One region of the Dryocola baronae genome, then DNA from elsewhere that is predicted to be linked to it. Evidence: predicted binding sites of a transcription regulator. Region 1 holds the regulator's gene; the other holds the start of a gene.
The links. Region 1 encodes CRP, which controls carbon source genes, mostly activating them, when cyclic AMP is high. Its sites were predicted from a motif close to ATGTGANNNNNNTCACAT; they were not measured.
Positions count from the first base shown of each region.

Region 2: the regulator CRP is predicted to act here: its motif matches at 8,130-8,147, upstream of bhsA (multiple stress resistance protein BhsA).

Region 1 is NZ_JBINNY010000001.1:4,629,895-4,641,004, forward strand. It holds gene ACSPHG_RS21970 (ABC transporter ATP-binding protein) at 1-592, shown strand, start outside; gene ACSPHG_RS21975 (LysE family translocator) at 743-1,342, opposite strand; gene ACSPHG_RS21980 (hydrolase) at 1,404-2,420, shown strand; gene ACSPHG_RS21985 (YheU family protein) at 2,422-2,640, shown strand; gene ACSPHG_RS21990 (phosphoribulokinase) at 2,746-3,615, shown strand; gene ACSPHG_RS21995 (OsmC family protein) at 3,644-4,048, opposite strand; gene crp (cAMP-activated global transcriptional regulator CRP) at 4,363-4,995, shown strand; gene ACSPHG_RS22005 (YccS/YhfK family putative transporter) at 5,187-7,268, shown strand; gene argD (bifunctional acetylornithine/succinyldiaminopimelate transaminase) at 7,311-8,531, opposite strand; gene pabA (aminodeoxychorismate synthase component 2) at 8,621-9,184, opposite strand; gene ACSPHG_RS22020 (putative adenosine monophosphate-protein transferase Fic) at 9,217-9,819, opposite strand; gene ppiA (peptidylprolyl isomerase A) at 9,927-10,499, opposite strand; gene tsgA (MFS transporter TsgA) at 10,780-11,110, shown strand, end outside.
Region 2 is NZ_JBINNY010000001.1:3,016,713-3,027,822, forward strand. It holds gene lolC (lipoprotein-releasing ABC transporter permease subunit LolC) at 1-541, opposite strand, end outside; gene ACSPHG_RS14430 (acyltransferase family protein) at 856-1,926, shown strand; gene ACSPHG_RS14435 (glycerophosphodiester phosphodiesterase family protein) at 2,084-2,956, shown strand; gene mfd (transcription-repair coupling factor) at 3,117-6,563, shown strand; gene ldtC (L,D-transpeptidase LdtC) at 6,730-7,701, shown strand; gene bhsA (multiple stress resistance protein BhsA) at 7,799-8,056, opposite strand; gene ACSPHG_RS14455 (TetR/AcrR family transcriptional regulator) at 8,305-8,937, shown strand; gene ACSPHG_RS14460 (Gfo/Idh/MocA family oxidoreductase) at 9,163-10,191, shown strand; gene ACSPHG_RS14465 (glycine zipper 2TM domain-containing protein) at 10,312-10,848, opposite strand; gene ACSPHG_RS14470 (NAD(P)/FAD-dependent oxidoreductase) at 11,064-11,110, opposite strand, start outside.

The sequences.
Region 1 (11,110 bases):
CCTGGTGCTGGCGCTCGTCGTCTGGCAGCGCCCTAACCTGCTGCTGCTCGATGAACCCACCAACCACCTGGATCTCGACATGCGTCAGGCGCTGACCGAAGCGCTGATTGATTTCGAAGGCGCGCTGGTCGTGGTTTCGCACGACCGTCATCTGCTGCGTTCCACCACCGACGATCTCTACCTTGTCCACGATCAGAAGGTCGAAGCCTTCGACGGCGATCTGGAAGACTACCAGCAGTGGCTCAGCGACCTGCAAAAGCAGGACAACCAGCAGGAAGACGGCGCGAAAGACAACGTCAACAGCGCGCAGGCGCGTAAAGACCAGAAGCGCCGCGAAGCAGAGCTGCGCACGCAAACCCAGCCGCTGCGTAAACAAATCACCCAGCTTGAAAAGCAGATGGAAAAGCTGAACGCGCAGCTTGCTGAAGTTGAAGAGAAGCTGGCTGACAGCGCCATTTACGATCAAAGCCGCAAAGCTGAGATGACCGAATGCCTGCAAACCCAGGTGAAGGTGAAATCGGCGCTGGAAGAGTGTGAAATGGAGTGGCTGGACGCGCACGAACAGCTTGAGCAAATGATGCAGTCCGAATAACGCCATCCGACATTTTTGGTGGATAGCGCTAACGCTTATCCACCCTACGATTCGCGAATAGGTCGGGTAAGGCGCTATCGCTTATCTTCGCTACGGTTCGCATGTAGGTCGGGTAAGGCGTAAGCCGCCACCCGACAAATAACGCGCGGGCTAACGCCAGATCAGCAGCACGCAGGCGGCGGTTAGCAGGCCCATAAATACGTTAAAAATCGCCCAAGCGCGGCGGCTGCGCAGCAGCTTGCCTATCAGGCTGCCGAAGGCAATCCAGATAACGCCTGCCACAATATTCACCAGCGCAATGCCGATGCTGATTAGCACCACCGAATGCAGATACTGTGAACCCGCAAGGCTGAAGCTCGCTACCGCACCCAGCGCCATGAGCCACGCTTTTGGGTTGATGACCTGAAGCAGGCCGCCCTGCCAGAAGGGAATAGGCGCAGGCGGCGGGGAATCGGTTTCTAAACGCTCGTAGCTCGCCGTACCAATTTTCCAGGCCAGCCACAAAAGATAAATGCTCCCGGCAATCTTGAGGATAAGGTGCAGGGCGGGGTAAATCAGAATCAGGCTGCCCACGCCGCAGGCCACCAGCAGCAGGATGCACTGCATGCCGAGCATGATGCCAATCATCAGCGGCAGGCTGCGGATAAAACCGTAATTAGCCCCTGATGAGGTAAGTAACGTATTATTGGGGCCAGGGGTAATCGCTGCCACCCAAAGAAAGCCGAGCATTGAGAAAAAAAGCGTTTCCATGAAAGGGGTGCTCCACACCCAAAGAATTGATTAGCAAACTAAATGAAACTAACAGTGTGATATGGATCAGACAAGTCCTGCAGAATTGAATTTTAATCATGATGACGGCCAGCAATTCCGCCCTATGCGCGGAATGAGTAACCCTCACCTGCAAACCATGTTGCCGCGTGTTATCCGCCGTCGAGTCAAATTTAAGCCCCACTGGCAGCGTCTTGATATGCCGGACGGGGATTTTGTCGATCTCGCGTGGAGCGAAGACCCGCGCCTGGCGGCGCATAAGCCGCGCCTGGTGGTCTTTCACGGTCTGGAAGGCAGCCTGCACAGCCCCTACGCACACGGCCTGATCGAGGCCGCGCAGAATCGCGGCTGGCTGGGCGTGGTGATGCACTTCCGGGGATGCAGCGGCGTACCAAACCGCATGAAGCGCATCTACCACTCCGGCGAAACCGAGGACGGCACCTACTTCCTCAGCTGGCTGAACCAGCGCTATGGCGAAGTGCCAACGGCGGCGGTCGGCTTCTCGCTGGGGGGCAACATGCTGGCCTGCCTGATGGCAAAACAGGGAGCGGACTGCACCCTAAAAGCCGGCGTCGTTGTCTCCGCGCCGCTGATGCTCGAGCAGTGCTGCTATCACATGGAGCAAGGCTTCTCGCGGTTCTACCAGCGCTATCTTCTCAACCTGCTGAAAAAGAACGCCGCGCGCAAGCTGCGCAGCTATCCCGGCACGCTGCCGGTGGACTTAAGGCAGCTCAAGGGCGTGCGCCGCATCCGCGAGTTTGACGATCTTATCACCTCCAAAATCCACGGCTTTGCCGACGCGCTGGACTATTATCGCCAGTGCAGCGCCATGCCGCTGCTGCCGGACATCGCCAAGCCGACGCTCATCATCCACGCCAAAGACGATCCCTTTATGGATCACCACGTCATTCCTGATAAAGCATCGTTACCCGCAAATATTGAATATCAGCTCACAAGCCACGGCGGACACGTCGGCTTTGTGGGCGGCACGCTGCGCAAACCGGAAATGTGGCTCGAGCAGCGTATCCCTGACTGGTTAACAAGATATCTGGACAACTGAGATGATTATTCCCTGGCAAGACATTGACGCCGAGACCCTCGACAATCTCATCGAATCCTTTGTATTACGCGAAGGTACAGATTATGGTGAACAAGAGCGCTCGCTGTCGCAGAAGGTTGCCGACGTGAAGCGACAGCTACAAAGCGGCGAAGCGGTGCTGGTGTGGTCAGAGCTGCATGAGACGGTAAATATCATGCCTCGCGGGCAGTTTCGCGGCTAATCTAAAGCAATAAAATCATCTTCAGGCCCTTCGTCGGGTGGATACGTGCATTCGCCATCCACCCGCTGTGACAGTCCCTTCGAATATCCATGGAGTTGTTGCCTTATGTCAGCCAAACATCCGGTTATTGCCGTCACGGGTTCCAGCGGTGCAGGAACGACCACCACAAGCCTTGCGTTTCGTAAGATATTTCAACAGCTCAACCTGCGCGCCGCCGAAGTCGAAGGCGACAGCTTCCATCGCTATACCCGCCCAGAAATGGACATGGCGATTCGTAAAGCGCGCGACCTGGGCCGTCACATCAGCTATTTCGGGCCAGAGGCCAATGACTTCGGGCTGCTCGAGCAGACGTTTGCCGAATACGGGCGCAGCGGCCAGGGGAAATCCCGCAAGTATCTCCACACCTATGACGAAGCCGTGCCGTGGAACCAAATCCCCGGGACTTTCACGCCCTGGCAGCCGCTGCCTGAACCTACAGACGTGCTGTTTTACGAAGGGCTGCACGGCGGTGTGGTCACCCCGCAGCACGACGTAGCCAACTATGTGGATTTGCTGGTCGGCGTGGTGCCCATCGTTAACCTGGAGTGGATTCAGAAGCTGGTGCGCGACACCAGCGAACGCGGCCATTCACGGGAGGCGGTGATGGATTCCGTGGTCAGATCGATGGATGACTACATCAACTTTATTACGCCGCAGTTTTCCCGCACCCATATCAACTTCCAGCGCGTCCCGACGGTAGACACCTCTAACCCGTTTGCCGCGCGCGGCATTCCGTCGCTGGACGAAAGCTTCGTTGTGATTCACTTCCGCGGGCTGGATAACATCGACTTCCCGTACCTGCTGGCGATGCTGCAAGGCTCTTTCATTTCACACATCAATACGTTGGTGGTGCCGGGGGGCAAAATGGGGCTGGCAATGGAGCTGATAATGACGCCGCTGGTGCAACGGCTGGCGGAAGGCAGAAAAGTCGTTTAGGGCGGCAAAATACCGCCCAGGACACGTATTACAGTTCAATCACTTCATAGCTGTGCGTGATGTTTGCGGCTTTCTCAAGCATCAACGCCACCGAGCAATACTTCTCCGCCGACAGGTCGACGGCGCGGGACACGGCATTGTCCTTCAGATCTTTGCCGGTCACGATGAAATGCAGATTGATGTGGGTGAACAGGCGCGGCGCTTCTTCGCGGCGCTCGGAGGTCAGCTTCACTTCGCAATCCGTCACGTTATGGCGGCCTTTTTGCAAAATAGACACCACATCAATGGCGCTACAGCCGCCGACCGACATCAGGACCATCTCCATCGGGCTGGGTGCTTTATCGCCTGAATTTCCGTCCATCAGGATCTGGTGACCCGACGCCGATTCGCCCAGGAAAGTTAACCCCTCAACCCATTTAACTCGTGCCTGCATTTTGCTTACTCCTGTTAAGAAATTTCCTTCCAGAGTACGCGGATGCAGCAATTGTCGCAACGGAAGGCGACCTGCGTCATGCTGAAACGAGACAATAGGAGACACTTGCCAAAAGCTATGCTAAAACAATCCGGATGCTACATTCGATACATTGACGTGATGTATGTATGCATTGGACATCACTAATTACAGGCGGCAAGATTGACTTGCTGGCCATTTCCCCCAGGTGGGAAATATTCTAACGATTGCAACGCCGGGCAGGAGGTTTTGCATCCTGTCTTTGGTAGCCAGTTTATAACAGAGGATAACCGCGCATGGTGCTTGGCAAACCGCAAACAGACCCGACTCTCGAATGGTTCTTGTCCCATTGCCACATTCATAAGTATCCATCGAAGAGCACGCTGATTCACCAGGGTGAAAAAGCAGAGACGCTGTACTACATCGTCAAAGGCTCCGTGGCCGTGCTGATCAAAGATGAAGAGGGCAAGGAAATGATCCTCTCCTATCTGAACCAGGGTGACTTCATCGGTGAATTAGGCCTGTTTGAAGAAGGCCAGGAGCGCAGTGCCTGGGTTCGCGCGAAAACCGCGTGCGAAGTGGCTGAAATTTCCTATAAAAAATTCCGCCAGCTTATCCAGGTTAACCCAGACATCCTGATGCGCCTCTCTTCCCAGATGGCCCGTCGCCTGCAGGTCACGTCAGAGAAAGTGGGCAACCTTGCCTTCCTCGACGTAACCGGCCGTATCGCTCAAACGCTGCTGAACCTTGCGAAACAGCCAGACGCCATGACCCACCCGGACGGTATGCAGATTAAAATCACCCGCCAGGAAATCGGTCAGATCGTGGGTTGCTCCCGTGAAACCGTAGGCCGCATTCTGAAAATGCTGGAAGATCAAAATCTGATCTCCGCGCACGGTAAAACGATCGTCGTTTACGGTACTCGTTAATTTCCGTTTCCAAAAAGGCGTATCGCTTCGGCAATACGCCTTTTTTGTCTCTAAAACTCCCTTTGCCCGCTCTAAATAATTCGAGTTACAGGTCGGCGGCAAGGGAGGGAGTCCCCAGGAGCTTACTCCAGTAAGTGACCGGGGCGAGTGAGTGCAGCCAACACCCCTGTAACTTGAAGTATGACGAGTCTATGTGGCGCCGACTTATTTATCATCCTGAGGTTAACTACGCACTGCGTCAGACGCTGGTGTTATGTTTACCCGTGGCCGTCGGCCTGGTGCTGGGCAGCCTGCAAAACGGCCTGCTTTTCTCGTTAGTTCCCGCCTGCTGCAACATTGCTGGCCTGGACACCCCCCATCGACGCTTCTTCAAGCGGCTGATTATCGGCGGCAGCCTGTTTGCGCTCAGCAGCCTGATCATGCAGCTTCTTCTGCTCTACACCTCGATCCCGCTGCCCATAATTCTGATGGTGATGGCGCTGATGCTCGGGGTAACCGCGGAAATCAGCGCCCTGCACGCCCGCCTGCTCCCCGCCTCGCTGATTGCGGCGATCTTCACCCTCAGCATGGCCGGGAACATGCCTATCTGGAAACCGATGCTGCTGTATGTTTCCGGCACCATCTGGTACGGCGTCTTTAACTGGTTCTGGTTCTGGATGTGGCGCGAGCAGCCGCTTCGCGAATCCCTGAGCCTGCTCTACCGCCAGCTTGCCGAATACTGCGAAGCAAAATACGGCATGCTGACGCAGCACACCGATCCGGAAAAGGCGCTGCCCCCGCTGCTGGCCCGCCAGCAAAAAGCCGTCGATCTGATTACCGTCTGCTATCAGCAGCTGCACATGCTGGCGGCTAACCAGCAGAACGGCTACAAACGCCTGCTGCGCGCTTTCCAGGTGGCGCTCGACCTCCAGGAGCACATCTCCGTCAGCCTGCACCAGCCCGAAGAGGTGCAGAAACTCGTTGAACAAAGCCACGCCGAAGCGGTGATCCGCTGGAACGCGCAAACCATCGCGTCTCGCCTGCGCGTGCTGGCGGACGACATCCTTTATCACCGCTACCCCAGACGCTTTGATATGGATAAACAGATCGCGGCGCTGGAAAAAATCGCCCGCCAAAACCCGGACAACCCGGTCGGGCAATTCTGCCACTACCACTTCAGCCGTATCGCGCGCGTGCTGCGCACCCAGCGCCCTTTATACGTCCGCGATCTGATGGAAGATCGCCAGCGCCGCCTGCCGCTGTGGCCCGCGCTAAAAAGCTATCTCTCCTTCAAATCGGCGGCGCTGCGCAACGCCGCACGGCTGGGCGTCATGCTCACCGTCGCCAGCCTGCTGGGCGCATCTTTACATCTGCCCAAGCCCTACTGGATCCTGATGACCATCATGTTCGTCACGCAAAACGGCTATGGCGCGACGCGCGTGCGGATTCTGCACCGTTCGGCGGGCACCATGGCGGGCCTGACGATTGCCGGGATCACTCTCCACTTCCACGTTCCGGAAAGCTACACGCTGGTGGCGATGCTGCTCATTACGCTGGTGAGCTACCTGTTTATCCGCAAAAGCTACGGCTGGGCCACCATCGGCTTTACCGTCACCGCGGTATACACGCTGCAGCTGATTACGCTTAGCGCCGAGCAATACATCGTGCCGCGTCTGATCGATACCCTGCTCGGCTGCCTGATTGCCTTTGGCGGCATGATCTGGCTGTGGCCGCAGTGGCAAAGCGGCCTGCTGCGCCAGAACGCCCACGACGCGCTGGAAACCGACCAGGAAGCAATACGGCTGATCCTAAGCCACGACCCGCAGCCGACGCCGCTGGCCTGGCAGCGCATGAAGGTCAACCAGGCGCACAACGCGTTGTTTAACTCGCTCAACCAGGCGATGCAGGAGCCGGGCTTCAACTCGCACTATCTGGATGACATGAAGCTATGGGTGACGCACAGCCAGTTTATCGTCGAGCATATCAACGCGATGACGACGCTTGCCCGCGAGCACAATATGCTGACGCCGGACCTGGCGCAGCGCTACCTGCAAGCCTGTGAAGTCGCGCTGCAAAGGTGCCAGCAGCGTCTGGAATATGACGGACCGGGGGAAACGAAAGACGCGGTGATTCTGGATTCAGAGGCGCTGCCGACCGGGCCGCTAAGCACGATGGAACAGCATTTACAGCGGGTTCTGGGGCACCTCAACACCATGCACACCATTTCGTCAGTGGCATGGCGTCAGCGCCCGCATCATGGCATTTGGCTCAGCAGACGCTTGCGACGTTCGTAGGGTGGATAAGCGGCAGCGCCATCCACCGAATTCCGCAAATATCTACCCTTTAACAATCTTCGCGACGGCGCTCGCAAAACGCTGCATACCCTCGGCAATATCCGCCTCTTCAACGATAAGCGACGGCGCGAAGCGCATCACGTCCGGCCCCGCGTTCAGCACCATAACGCCTTCCTGTGCGGCTGCATAAAGGAACTCACGCGCGCGGCCCTTGTACTGCGGCTTAAGCTCCGCGCCAATCAGCAGGCCCATGCCGCGAATATCGCTGAACACGTCGTATTCTTTGTCGATCTGCTGCAAATGCTCAACGAACTTTTCGCGTTTTGCCGTTACGCCTTTCAGCACTTCCGGCGTATTGATGATATCAAAGGCCGCACCCGCCACCGCGCAGGCCAGCGGGTTGCCGCCGTAGGTGGAACCGTGCGTCCCGACGTGGAAAGCTGAAGCAATCTCCTGCGTAGTCAGCATGACGCTTACCGGGAATCCGCCGCCGAGGGCTTTGGCGCTGGTCAGAATGTCCGGCGTCACGCCGTAGTGCATGTAGGCAAACAGCTCGCCGATACGGCCCATGCCGCACTGCACTTCGTCGAACACCAGCAGCGCTTTGTGCTCGTCGCACAGCGCGCGCAATCCCTTGAGGAATTCCGGCGTAGCGGCGGTGACGCCACCTTCGCCCTGAATAGGCTCCACGACGACCGCACAGGTATGGTCGTCCATCACGGCTTTCACCGCGTGAAGATCGTTAAACGGAACGTGGATGATGTCGGCGGGCTTGGGGCCAAAGCCGTCGGAATACTTGGGCTGTCCACCCACCGAAACGGTAAACAGCGAGCGGCCGTGGAAGGCGTTATGGAAAGCGATAATCTTGGTTTTATACGGGCTGTGGCGGGTGGACGCATAGTAGCGCGCCAGCTTAAAGGCGGTTTCGTTGGCCTCGGTGCCGGAGTTCATAAACAGGACGCGCTCGGCAAAGGTGGCGTCAATCAGCCTGCGGCCCAGGCGCAGAGCGGGTTCGTTGGTGAAAACGTTGCTGGTGTGCCACAGCGTTTCCCCCTGGGTTTTCAGCGCTTCCACAAGCTTAGGATGGCAGTGCCCCAGGGCGGTAACCGCGATGCCGCCCGCGAAATCAACGTATTCCTTGCCCTGCTGATCCCAAACGCGGCTGCCTTTTCCTTTCACCGGGATAAACTCGGCCGGTGCATAAATCGGCAGAATCACTTCATCGAAAGTTGCGCGAGTAATTGCTGATTGTTCAGTTGCCATTAAGTCCCCATCCCGTATTTATGCTGTAGCCATTCATGAAAATATAATCACGAAATATGCATAAAAACGCATCTTATGGCAATAAGAAATCAACGATTGAGGAAATTGCCCAGCAGCTGGTGCCCCTGTTCGCTCAGAATGCTTTCCGGATGGAACTGCACGCCTTCGAGATCCCACTCGCGGTGGCGAATCCCCATGATCTCGTTTTTGTCGGTCCATGCCGTGACTTCAAAGCCGTCGGGCAAGGTCGCGGGATCGATAAGCAGCGAGTGGTAGCGCGTAACGGTGAGCGGATTATTCAGGCCGCTGAACACGCCGCTGCCGTTATGGGAAATGGCGGAGGTTTTGCCGTGCATGACCTTTTCGGCGCGGATAATCGTTGCGCCAAAAGCCTGCGCGATGGCCTGGTGGCCGAGGCAAACGCCCAGAATCGGCAGTTGGCCGGCGAATCGTTCGATTGCGGCCAGCGAAATCCCCGCCTCGGTTGGCGTGCAGGGACCGGGCGAAATCACCAGCTTCTCGGGGGCCAGGGCGGCGATATCCGCGAGCGTGATTTCATCGTTACGCTTCACCACCACTTCGGCCCCGAGCTCGCAAAAATACTGGTACAGGTTCCAGGTGAAAGAATCGTAGTTGTCGATAAGCAGTAGCATGGCGGCTCCGGCAGAAAAAGAACCGCGCTATTCTATTCGCTTTCCCGCGCTTCGCTCACCACTTTAGTGAATATCTCAATAAGAGGTGCCAGATCGCCCAGCGCGCCGGCCTGATTTGCCGCCTGCCACGCCTGCGGATCGACGACGCTCCAGTCCAGCACGTAGCCCGCGTGAATCGCCAGCTGTTCGAAGAACACGCGCTGCGCCCGGCCGCTGCCGACAAAGAACGGATGCAGGACGTTGATTTCGCAGTAATAGTGCGCCAGACGCTCGATAAACTCGGCTTTGGGCAGCTCGGCAAGATAATGCTCGTCCTCCAGCTCCTGCATCAGATCGTTGCCTTCGTTTTCGATGTACTCGAAATGGCAGAAGCGGGTGTCGCCGCGCGAAATATCCACCTCGCGCAGCTCACCGGCCCAGTCGTAGGCATCCTGGAATAGCTGCTGATGGATGGAGCACAGCCACGGAAGGCCACGGTGCAGCGGGCCAAGCTCAATGGCCGCTGCTCGCTTTGCGAAAAGCTCATCCTGCGCGTGAGGCTCAAGCACGTCGAGCCGGCAGCTGGCCTCAAACGAACGGCCACGCAGCTGTTCCCACAGACGGATTTTTTGCTTTTCGGTGAGTTTCTTGCCCATATCGCCTCCCTTAATGCGTCACTGTTTTGCCACAAGTATAAGCAGCATTCTGCACAGCTGCCGGGAAGCGGGCAGAGCGCGGGCTGCAACAACCCGCGCGCAGGAAATTATGGCAGGACTTTCGCGGAGAGGATAACTATCGGTTTTGATGGAACATTCTGGTATGGGCCGACGTCGTGGGACTGAACCTGGGAGATCTTGTCCGCTACGTCCATGCCTTTCACAACTTTACCAAATACCGCATAGCCGAAGTCGCGCTGGCCGTGATCGAGGAAGGCGTTGTCCGCCACGTTGATAAAGAACTGGCTGGTCGCGCTGTCTTTGTCGGCGGTGCGCGCCATAGAAACGGTGCCACGGGTGTTACGCAGGCCGTTATCCGCTTCGTTTTTAATCGGTGGGTTTGGCTGCTTCTGGTTCATATCTTCCGTAAAGCCGCCGCCCTGAATCATAAAGCCCGGGATCACGCGGTGGAAGGTGGTGTTGTTGTAGAAGCCGCTGTTGACGTAATCAACGAAGTTCTTCACCGATACGGGAGCTTTTTGACTGTTTAATTCAAGCTCAATATTACCGGCGGAGGTGGTCAGAAGAACATGGGGGTCACCGCTTGCCGCCAGTGCAGCAGGAGAAATGGCCGAGATGGCGAACACAGCTGCAACAGCCGCCAGAGTCGATTTGAGCATCAGGAATTCCTTACGAAGGCAGTGAGTGAAGCAAGTTGCTAGATTGTAAAGAGGAGGGGCTAACTGCGCCAGCCCTTTACCGTTTTTTACTTTTCGGGAAATCAATAACTTGCATGAATGAATCTATTTTACAGGTTGAAATATGTGAGCTGATTCATGAAACGAAAGGTAATATCCAAACATAATTACAATGAATGTTTAAATCGATCACATTCACGGATAAAATTCACTCGCCCACAGCGCTGTCAACGCGCTTTACACTTCTATTCACAGGCAAGATATGACTAACAGCAATCGTACCAAGCTGCTATGGATCAGCTTTTTCTCCTACGCCCTGACCGGTGCGTTGGTGATTGTCACCGGGATGGTGATGGGGAACATCGCAGAGTACTTCCAACTGCCGGTTTCCAGCATGAGTAACACCTTCACCTTCCTGAACGCGGGCATCCTGATCTCAATTTTCCTGAACGCCTGGCTGATGGAAATCGTGCCGCTGAAAACCCAGCTGCGTTTTGGATTCCTGCTGATGGTGCTGGCCGTAGCCGGGCTTATCCTGGGCCATAACCTGATGATCTTCTCCGCCTCCATGTTCGTTCTGGGTCTGGTAAGCG
Region 2 (11,110 bases), 1.6 Mb from region 1:
GGCTCGGCAAACGCCCCATCGGCGTAAATTGGCTTGCGGACGGCACCATAATACGGATGCTGTCGCCGCGCTTGATGCCCAGCTGGCCCGCAAGCTGTTCGCCTAAAATGACGTTGTATTTCCCCGCCTCGAGATCGGTCTGCTTAACGTTGACCAGGTACGGAGACAGCGGATCTTTTTCCTGCGGCTGAATGCCGAGCATGACGCCCACCGCCACGCTGCGCGCGCTTTGCAGCACCACGTCGCCGGTGGTGATTGGCGCAATACGGGTCACGCCCTCAAGCTTGAGGCCGGATGCGGGAAGTTTTTCAGGATTAATGGAGCCGGTTGGCGAGGTGATCATCGCCTGTGGCATCAGGCCGAGAATGTTGTTTTGCAGCTCGCGCTCGAAACCATTCATCACGGAGAGCACTGTCACCAGTGCCATTACGCCAAGCGTAATGCCGATGGTGGACAGCCAGGAGACAAAGCGGCCGAAACGGTCCGATGCTCGCCCGCGCATGTAGCGCAGGCCTATAAATAACGCGACAGGTTGATACATGAAATCCGTCTTGTTGCAGTTGGCTTAAGCGAAGTTGGCGAGAAGTATATAAGTGATATCCAATCAAGTAAATGAAATATAAAGTGTTTTTGAACTTTCAGAACACAGGAAAACTCAATTGAATCAAACTCATAACACCTTGTTTTCATAGTCTTGTTACTGAGTTTTACCTTAAGCCGCGGCCGTATGAGCCTGCGGAATATCCGAAATCAGCCACCCTCGCGGCAAAAACAGATTAATCGAGTTAAAAAGCGCCGAGCTATCGCCCACCCTTTACGGCCACCGTTCGCCTGACATGAGACGCGATTTTTGGCATGAAAAACAAACAACTCTGGATTAACCATATTAAAGGCCTGTGCATCTGCCTGGTGGTAATTTACCACTCGGTGATCACCTTCTACCCGCATCTGAAGGCGCTGCCGCCCGGCCTGAGCGAATACGTCGCCAAGAGCTGGATTTACCTGAACCTTTATCTCGCGCCGTTCCGCATGCCGGTGTTCTTCTTTATTTCAGGATATCTGATTCATCGCTACATTGAGCAGGTGAAATGGCGAGACTGTATCGATAAGCGCATCTGGAGCATTTTCTACGTGCTGGCGCTATGGGGCGTTTTGCAGTGGCTTGGGATCACGCTTATCAATCAATGGCTCGCCCCGGACCTGGTGCGCAACCCCGCCTCGAACGCCGCCTATTCCGAGACGGTGATGCAGTTTGTCGTCAGTATGATTAAGGCCAGCACCAGCCTGTGGTATCTCTACGCGCTGCTGGTCTATTTTATGGTGTTCAAACTGCTGCGAACGTTCAAAGTCCCGGTGCTGATTGCCCTACTCGGCATCAATATTGTGATTAGCTTTATGCCGCTGCCCTGGTGGGGCATGAACAGCATCGTGCGCAATATGTTCTATTACGGGCTGGGCGCGTGGTTTGGCCCGCAGCTTATGGCGTGGATGAAAGATTTCAACCTTCGTCAGCACCCTTTGAAGTGCGCGCTGGCGTTGGTTGCCTCTCTTGCACTTTATCTGGTCAACGTGCCGGTGGTGATATCCGTGGTGTCGATTTTCGCCATCATGAAGATTTTCTATACGCTGGACGCCTGGCGCGAAAGCCGTTCCGACGCCTTTCTGAATATCGTGGGTTCCAATACCATCGCAATTTACACCACCCACCGCATTGTGATTGAGGCATTGAGCCTGTTTATGATTGCGCAGATAAGCGCCGGACAATTTTCGCCTCAGGTCGTGCTGGGCATTCTGCTGGTCTACCCGTTCGTTAGCCTGGCGATTTGCACGCTCATCGGACTGGGCTTTAGGAAGCTGTCGACCGCGCTGTTCGCCGATATGTTCTTCTCGCCGCCGGCTAAATTCGAAAAAGCCCTTTCATCGTAATATTTTTGCAATCAGGAAAGCCCATGCTTTCCTGATTATTAGCGCCTGAATTTTCTTCTACTCATAAAAAATAGATTTACATTCTGCCCGGCAAGGCACTAATTAACGGGCATCTCATGCGACATATATTTACGTTATGAATATAAGGAAATTACACATGCTAAAAACATTATGTCTGTCATCGCTATTCATTTGTTGTATCAATACCGCCTTTGCCAAAGCGCCGCAAATCATCGCTCACCGTGGCGGCACCGGTGACGCGCCTGAAAACACCCTGCCCGCCATCGAAAAATCTATCGGTAATCATGCCGATGCCGTGTGGATCACGCTACAGCTGAGCAAAGACGGCGTGCCGGTACTGTACCGCCCGAGTGATTTAAGCGCGCTGACCAACAGCAAGGGTAAAGTTTCCGAACAGACCGCCTCTGCGCTCGAAAAAATAGATGCGGGATACAAATATCTTCCCCCTGATTTTCCGTGGCGCGACAAGAACGCCACCATTCCAACGCTTGAAACCGTTTTGAAAAAATGGCCGAAAACATTCTTCTATCTGGATATTAAATCCCCGGACGCCGACCCGGCGGTATTTGGAAAAAATCTGCTTGCCGTTCTGAAAACGAATCACAGCCTTAATCGCGTGAGAGTGTATTCAACCGACTCGAAATACCTCGCCGCGCTGCCTGACAGCATCCCGCGCTTTGAGACACGCGATGAAACGCGCACGATTCTTGCCAATATCACCATGGACCATCAGTGTCAGGTGAAAAACGACGGCAGGCAGGCGCGCTGGTACGGGCTGGAGCTGAAGCGTGAGGTTGAAGTTGTCGAGAAATTTACCCTTGGCGAGGGCCGCTCTAAGGCTTACCTGACCTGGGACAAAGAGGCGATGGACTGCTTTAAATCCGGCGGCAACGCCCGCGTGATTTTGTTAGGCGTCAATAGCAAAGAGGACTATCAGCAGGCCAAAGCGCTGGGTGCCGACGGCGTGCTGGTTGATTCGCCGGAGAAGTTCCGCAAGCTGGTTAAATAACCCACCTGCAACAGCCTGTAATCGCAGGCTGTTTTCCCTCTGCCTGCCGCCAAAACCGAGCGATTTTGTTGCTTAAGGACAACGATCGCGGATAATACTACTATTCTCACAGGCTCTGCCCCTCGCATACCGCTCAACTAAAGAGATTCCGACATCCGCTATGCCTGAACAATATCGCTATTCCTTACCTGTTAAAGCCGGTGACCAACGCCACCTTGGTGAACTCACCGGTTCTGCCTGCGCGACAGAAGTGGCAGAAATTGTTGAACGCCACGGCGGCCCGGTGGTGTTAATCGCGCCCGATATGCAAAACGCCCTGCGCCTGCACGACGAAATTTCGCAGTTTACCGACAGCCTGGTGATGAACCTTGCCGACTGGGAAACGCTGCCGTACGACAGCTTCTCGCCGCATCAGGAAATCATCTCCTCGCGCCTGTCCACGCTATATCAGCTGCCGACCATGCAGCGCGGCGTGCTTATTATGCCGGTGAATACCCTGATGCAGCGCGTGTGCCCGCACAGCTATCTGCACGGCCACGCGCTGGTGATGAAAAAAAGCCAGCGGCTTTCCCGCGATAATCTGCGCAGCCAGCTTGAGCAGGCGGGCTACCGCAGCGTCGACCAGGTAATGGAACACGGCGAATTTGCTACCCGTGGCGCCCTGCTTGACCTCTACCCAATGGGCAGCGACAAACCGTACCGCATCGACTTTTTCGATGATGAAATCGACAGCCTGCGCGTGTTTGACGTTGACACCCAGCGCACGCTCGAAGAAGTGGAAGCCATCAACCTGCTGCCCGCGCATGAATTCCCGACGGATAAAGCGGCGATAGAACTGTTCCGCAGCCAGTGGCGCGACAGGTTCGACGTGAAACGCGAGGCGGAGCACATCTATCAGCAGGTCAGCAAAGGCACCCTGCCCGCCGGGATCGAATACTGGCAGCCGCTGTTCTTCAACGAGCCGCTGCCGCCGCTGTTTAGCTATTTCCCGAAAAACACCCTGCTGGTGAACACCGGCGATCTGGAAACCAGCGCCGAACGTTTCTGGCAGGATGCCACCGCGCGCTACGAAAACCGCGGCGTTGACCCTATGCGCCCGCTGCTGCCGCCGGAAAACCTGTGGCTGCGCGTGGACGAAGTATTCAGCGAGCTGAAATCCTGGCCGCGCATCCAGCTTAAAACCGAGCATCTGGCCGACAAAGCCGCCAACACCAATCTGGGTTATCACGCGCTGCCGGACCTGGCGGTGCAGGCGCAGAACAAAGCGCCGCTTGATAACCTGCGCAAATTCCTCGAGTCCTTCGATGGCCCGGTGATTTTCTCGGTAGAAAGCGAAGGCCGACGCGAGGCGCTGGGCGAGCTGCTGTCGCGCATCAAAGTTGCGCCAAAACGCATTTACCGCCTGGATGAAGCCGCCGACCGTGGCCGCTATCTGATGCTTGGCGCAAGCGAGCACGGTTTCATCGATACGCTGCGTAACCGCGCGCTGATTTGCGAAAGCGACCTGCTTGGCGAACGCGTTAGCCGCCGCCGTCAGGACAACCGCAGGGCGATCAACCCGGACACGCTGATCCGCAACCTCGCGGAGTTGCGCCCCGGCCAGCCCGTCGTGCACCTTGAACACGGCGTAGGCCGCTATGCGGGCCTGACGACGCTGGAAGCCGGCGGCATCACCGCTGAATATCTCATGCTGACCTACGCGGGCGACGCCAAGCTGTATGTTCCCGTTTCGTCGCTGCATCTTATAAGCCGCTATGCGGGCGGTGCGGAAGAAAGCGCACCGCTGCACAAGCTCGGCAGCGACGCCTGGTCGCGCGCGCGCCAAAAAGCGGCGGAAAAAGTACGCGACGTTGCGGCGGAGCTGCTGGATATTTACGCCCAGCGCGCGGCGAAAGAAGGTTTCGCCTTCAAACATGACCGCGAGCAATACCAGCTATTCTGCGACGGCTTCCCGTTTGAAACCACGCCGGATCAGGCCCAGGCCATCAACGCCGTGCTGAGCGATATGTGCCAGCCGCTGGCGATGGACAGGCTGGTGTGTGGCGACGTGGGCTTCGGGAAAACCGAGGTGGCCATGCGCGCCGCGTTCCTCGCCGTCGAAAACCACAAGCAGGTCGCGGTGCTGGTACCCACCACTCTGCTGGCCCAGCAGCACCTCGACAACTTCCAGGACCGGTTTGCAAACTGGCCGGTGCGCGTGGAAATGCTCTCGCGCTTCCGCAGCGCCAAAGAGCAGGCGCAGATCCTTGAAGAGGCCCGCGAAGGCAAAATCGACATTCTCATCGGCACGCACAAGCTGCTGCAAAATGATGTGAAGATGAAGGATCTCGGCCTGCTGATCGTCGATGAAGAACACCGCTTCGGCGTGCGCCACAAAGAGCGCATTAAGGCGATGCGCGCCGATGTCGATATCCTGACGCTTACCGCCACGCCTATTCCTCGTACGCTGAATATGGCGATGAGCGGAATGCGCGATCTGTCGATTATCGCTACCCCTCCGGCTCGCCGCCTGGCGGTGAAAACCTTCGTCCGCCAGTATGACGAGCTTGTCGTTCGCGAGGCGATTCTGCGTGAAGTGCTACGCGGCGGGCAGGTTTATTACCTGTATAACGACGTTGAAAACATCCAGAAAGCGGCGGAGCGCCTGGCGACGCTGGTGCCGGAAGCGCGCATCACCATCGGCCACGGGCAGATGCGCGAACGCGAGCTGGAACGCGTGATGAACGACTTCCACCACCAGCGCTTTAACGTGCTGGTGTGTACCACGATCATCGAAACCGGTATTGATATTCCCACCGCCAACACCATTATCATCGAGCGCGCGGACCACTTTGGGCTGGCCCAGCTGCACCAGCTGCGCGGCCGCGTCGGACGTTCGCACCACCAGGCCTATGCCTGGCTGCTGACCCCGCATCCGAAAGCGATGACGACGGATGCGCAAAAGCGCCTGGAAGCTATCGCCTCGCTGGAAGATTTAGGCGCGGGCTTCGCGCTGGCGACCCACGATCTGGAAATTCGCGGCGCGGGCGAGCTGCTGGGCGAAGGCCAGAGCGGCTCGATGGAAACCATCGGCTTCTCGCTGTATATGGAGATGCTGGAAAACGCCGTGGACGCTCTGAAGGAAGGCCGCGAGCCGTCGCTGGAAGATTTGACCAGCAGCCAGACGGAGGTCGAACTGCGCATGCCCGCCCTGCTGCCGGAGGATTTCATTCCGGACGTCAACACGCGTCTGTCGTTCTATAAACGCATCGCCAGTGCCAAAAACGGCCACGAGTTGGACGAGCTGAAGGTTGAGCTCATTGACCGTTTCGGCCTGCTGCCGGACGCGGCGCGCAACCTGCTGGATATCGCCGCCCTGCGCCAGCAGGCGCAGAAGCTCGGCGTACGTAAGATTGAAGGCAATGACAAAGGCGGCGTGATCGAGTTTGCCGAGAAGAACCACGTCGATCCGGTATGGCTGATTGGGCTGCTGCAAAAACAGCCGCAGCACTACCGCCTCGACGGCCCGACCCGGCTTAAATTCATGCAGGATCTTGCCGACCGCAAAACGCGCATGGAGTGGGTACGTAACTTTATGAGCCAGCTTGCGGAAAACGCGGCGGCTTAGCGATAGCTGGCGGGTAGCGCAACGCTGCCCGCCATTCTTATTCTTCACCGCTGTAACATTTACACATTCTTTTCAAAGCGCCAGGATTTCCCGACACGTTCCCCCGCCATAATTCCCGATTAACTTTTTAATAACATTGACCTTAATTATAATGAGGTTTATCGGCATGTTTTCTTCGCGACTTTTTTCTACCTCTGCACGCTGGCTTGCATCCATGATGCTCGTCACCACCGCGCTGGCCGCGCTTCCGGCTAGCGCCAATTCCTATCCGCTTCCCGCCGCAGGCAGCCGCCTGATAGGCCAGAACTTTTTCCACGTGGTGGCCGATGACGGCGGATCGCTTGAGGCTATCGCCAAGCGCTACAACGTGGGCTTTTTAGCGCTGCTGCAGGCGAACCCGGGCGTCGATCCCTACGTTCCGCGCGCGGGCAGCGTGTTGACCATTCCCCGCCAGATGCTGCTGCCGGACGCGCCGCGTGAGGGGCTAGTGATTAACCTCGCCGAGCTGCGGGTTTATTACTATCCTGCCGGGCAGAACAGCGTGACGGTTTATCCTATCGGCATCGGCCAGCTTGGCGGCGATACCGTCACGCCAACCATGCAAACCACCGTTTCCGACAAGCGGGCGAACCCCACCTGGACGCCAACCGCAAATATTCGCGCACGTTATCTGAAGAACGGCATCACGCTGCCGGCGGTTGTGCCTGCCGGGCCGGATAACCCGATGGGCCACCACGCGATTCGCCTCGCGGCCTACGGCGGCGTTTATCTGCTGCACGGCACCAACGCCGACTTTGGCATCGGCATGCGCGTCAGCTCCGGCTGTATCCGCCTGCGCGATGACGATATTAAAGCGCTATACCGCGATATGCCGGTCGGCACGCCGGTGCGCATCATCAACACGCCGATTAAAGCTTCCGTGGAGCCGGATGGCCGCCGTCTGGTTGAGGTACATCAGCCGCTGTCGAAATCGATTGATGACGATCCTAAAGTCTTGCCGATACTGCTCAACGACCAGATGAAGCAGTTCCAGTCAGCGCCTGAAACGGACGCGCAGGTGATGGAACAGGCGATGCAGCACCGTTCGGGCATGCCGGTAGAGGTGAACGCCCACGAGGCGTCAACGAACACGATTTGATTTTGTATTCCGCAATGCAAAAGGCCTTGTCTTTCGACAAGGCCTTTTTTGTGGCATGGCTAAGAGGGTCGGGCGCGTTGAGGGTTACGCCCTGCTGTTATTTATAGATAACAGCGGTGCCGTGCAGGGTGTTCGGACCGGACACGGAGGTGATACGGAACGATTTAGCGCCCACGGCTTCGGCTTTCGCCGCCAGCTGATCTTCCAGCGAGCCCAGGTTAGTCCCGGCGTTGGCGCTGATGGTGCCAACTTTTTGTTGGTTAGCCGGAGTGGACTGCACTTGTACAGCCGCAAAGCTTGCAAAAGAGAGGGTGCTGAGCATTGCAGCAGCGATAAGAGTTTTTACGTTTTTCATGGTAGATGCCTTCAGCAGGTGTTTATTAGAAGTCATTAACTTAATTAGTTAACGATCGATAGATAAATCATAAACGTGATCTGCGTCACACGTCAACAATATTTTATAACGACCATTAACTAATTTAGAAAAGCACTATTTTTCATTAGCATAGGAAATAATTATTTTTAGAAAGAAGCTGCTGGCTACCGGGTGCGATAATTTTTATAATGATCGTTCACTAAACAGACAAAGGTTAAACGGCGAACATGTCTACAGACACCAGCTGCATTAAAAAAAGCCGTGGCCGACCGAAAGTGTTCGACAGGGAAGCCGCACTCGACAAGGCCATGGCGTTGTTCTGGCAGCACGGCTATGAAGCCACCTCGATGGCGCATCTGGTAGAAGCGACCGGCGCGAAGGCACCCACGCTCTACGCGGAGTTCACCAATAAAGAGGGGCTGTTCCGCGCCGTGCTCGACAGGTACATCGCGCGCTTTGCGGAAAAGCATGAGGCATGCCTGTTCTGCGAAGACCGCACCCTCGAAGAGGCGCTTGAGGACTATCTTTCTACCGTGGCGAAGCGTTTTACCGATAAAGACACCCCGTCGGGCTGCTTTATCATCTGCACCTCTTCGGTGCTTGCCGCCTCTTCAGACGATATCGCAACCACCATTAAAGCTCGCCACGCCATGCAGGAAGAGACGTTAGTGCGCTTTATGGAACAGCGGCAGCAGAAAGGCGAAATCCCGGCGGGCAGCGATGCGCGAGCGCTGGCGAAATACCTGTGCTGCATTATTCAGGGCATGTCGGTCAGCGCCCGCGAAAACGCAGGCTACGAGGATTTAATGAGCATTGTGCGGACTACGATGCGCGTGTGGCCCGAGCTTAAGAAAGCTTGATTATTGTCGGCTGGCGCTGTCGCTTAGCCGACCTATAAGCTCAATCCCAGGGCAGATAAACTCTACCGTCAGCCGACCTCCAAACCGTAGGGTGGACAAGCCATTGTTCGCCCCACCTCCTCAGTTGTTTACCGCTAAATACATTTTCACGCTCGACCCGATCCCAATACTGCTTTAAAAGAGAGGGAGAATATTCATCCCTAAAATTTGTCGCAGGGGTTTTATATGTTGGTTGGATTAATTGGCACCGGTGCCGTGGTCGAAACGGCCTATCTTCCGGCTATTTCACGCCTCTCGCTGCCCGAGCTTAGCTGCTACGGATTTGACCCAGATCCGGAACGACGTCTGGAGGGCGTGACGGCATGCGATTCGCTTGATGCGCTGCTGGCGCTGCCGTTAGACGTGGTGATGATTACCACCCCTTCGCTTTTACACCTGCCGGTTCTTCAGGCCGTGTTAAAGAGCGATATCGCCCAGATTGTGGTTGAGAAACCCGTCGCCGCCACGCTTGAGCAGCTTGCCGAGCTGGAAACGATGCTGGCGGATCCGCAGATCGCCTCGCGCGTGCTGGCGCTCGATCACTGGATGGTGCGGACGGACGCGACGCAGTTTATAAACAGCGTTGCTGAGATCGCGCGTATCGACGGTTTTTTGCAGGAGCCAAGCAGCTTTAACGACGCGGGCGAGCCCATCGCCCTGAACTTCGCGACGGGTGAAGCGGATACCCGGCAGCTGCGCCACCCTGACGGCGTGATTGTCGATATCGGCACCCATGTTCTGGCGATGATCCGCGAAACGCTGCACCGGCTTGGCGGGAACGACGAGCTAACGCTTGCGCTGGTTCACGCCCGCGACCGCCTTGGAAATAGCATTCAGCCGGGTGACGTGTCGACCGCCGAAGGCGATGCCGCGCTGCGGGGAACGGTAGGCGGCATTCCGGTTACGCTCACGCTAAATAAATACGCGGGCCCGGCGGGCGGGCAAAAAGGCATGAAAATCTATCTGCGCGATGGCCGCGTGGTTAACGTTGACCGCCGGGGAACCGACGAAGTGGTGGAGGTGCTTAATACCCGGAGCAGCCGCCAGCATAAGATTGCCGGGCCGCTTTATGACCGCTGCTTAGGGGAGATAATTTTTGGGGCGGAACGGATGTTTGCGAGCAGGCCGGGTGATATTCCTGCGCTCACGCAACGCCGGATCGCAGAAGTGCGCACTTTGCTAGCGTTGCAGCAGGAGCTACGTGGGAAACATTAATGCGGTGTCGGGTAGCGGCATACGCCTGTTTCGACTTATTTATCAAATCTTATTCAGCGGATCGTAGGGTGGGTAAGGCGTAAGCCGCCACCCACCGCTAACATCCACCCACCCTATTAATCAAATCTTATTCAGCACCAGCTGGCCGTTGCTATCCACCGGGATCTGCGTGCCGGGGTCTTTATCCATGCGGATTTTTCCCTGCTGGTCGCCGATGCGGTAGGTCACATCGTAACCGAGCATTTTTTCCGATTTGTCATACACGGTTTTACAGCGCTGCTGGGTGGTGGTGTAGGTGTCGCCGTCCTGCATTGCGCCCTGCACCTGGTTACCGGCGTAGCCGCCGCCGAGCGCGCCTACTACCGTCGCCACATCTTTACCGCGCCCGCCGCCAAACTGGTGGCCGATAACGCCACCGGCAACCGCGCCCAGCGCTGAGCCAACGATGCGGTTTTCATCCTGCACCGGCCGACGATGGGTTACCGCCACGTTGCGGCACTCTTTGCGCGGCGTTTTAACCGTTTCCTTGATAGGTGTCGCGGACACCACCTGTGCGTACTGTGGCCCACGATCGAACACGTTCATGCTTGCGACCGCGGCAACGCCGAGAGCTGCGGCCACGCCAATACCCACACCCGCTAACATTGATTTATTCACAGGACATCCTCCTGACTGTGTTATTACCCCTAATTTTGCAACCAAAGGTGAACGAGGACAAATCAGACAACGGATGAAAAGTGCCAATTCATTCTTCAAACCGATGGGTTTAAGAGAACTCCTAAGCACTTAACGCTTATTCATGCGTTTTTATGCTAAATCGCAGCCATAAAAAACCCGGCACGGTGGCCGGGTTTTCTAAACAGCGAGCATGCTTAGTGCAGCTTCAGGCGCGGACGAATCACGCGGTTAATGCTGCCCA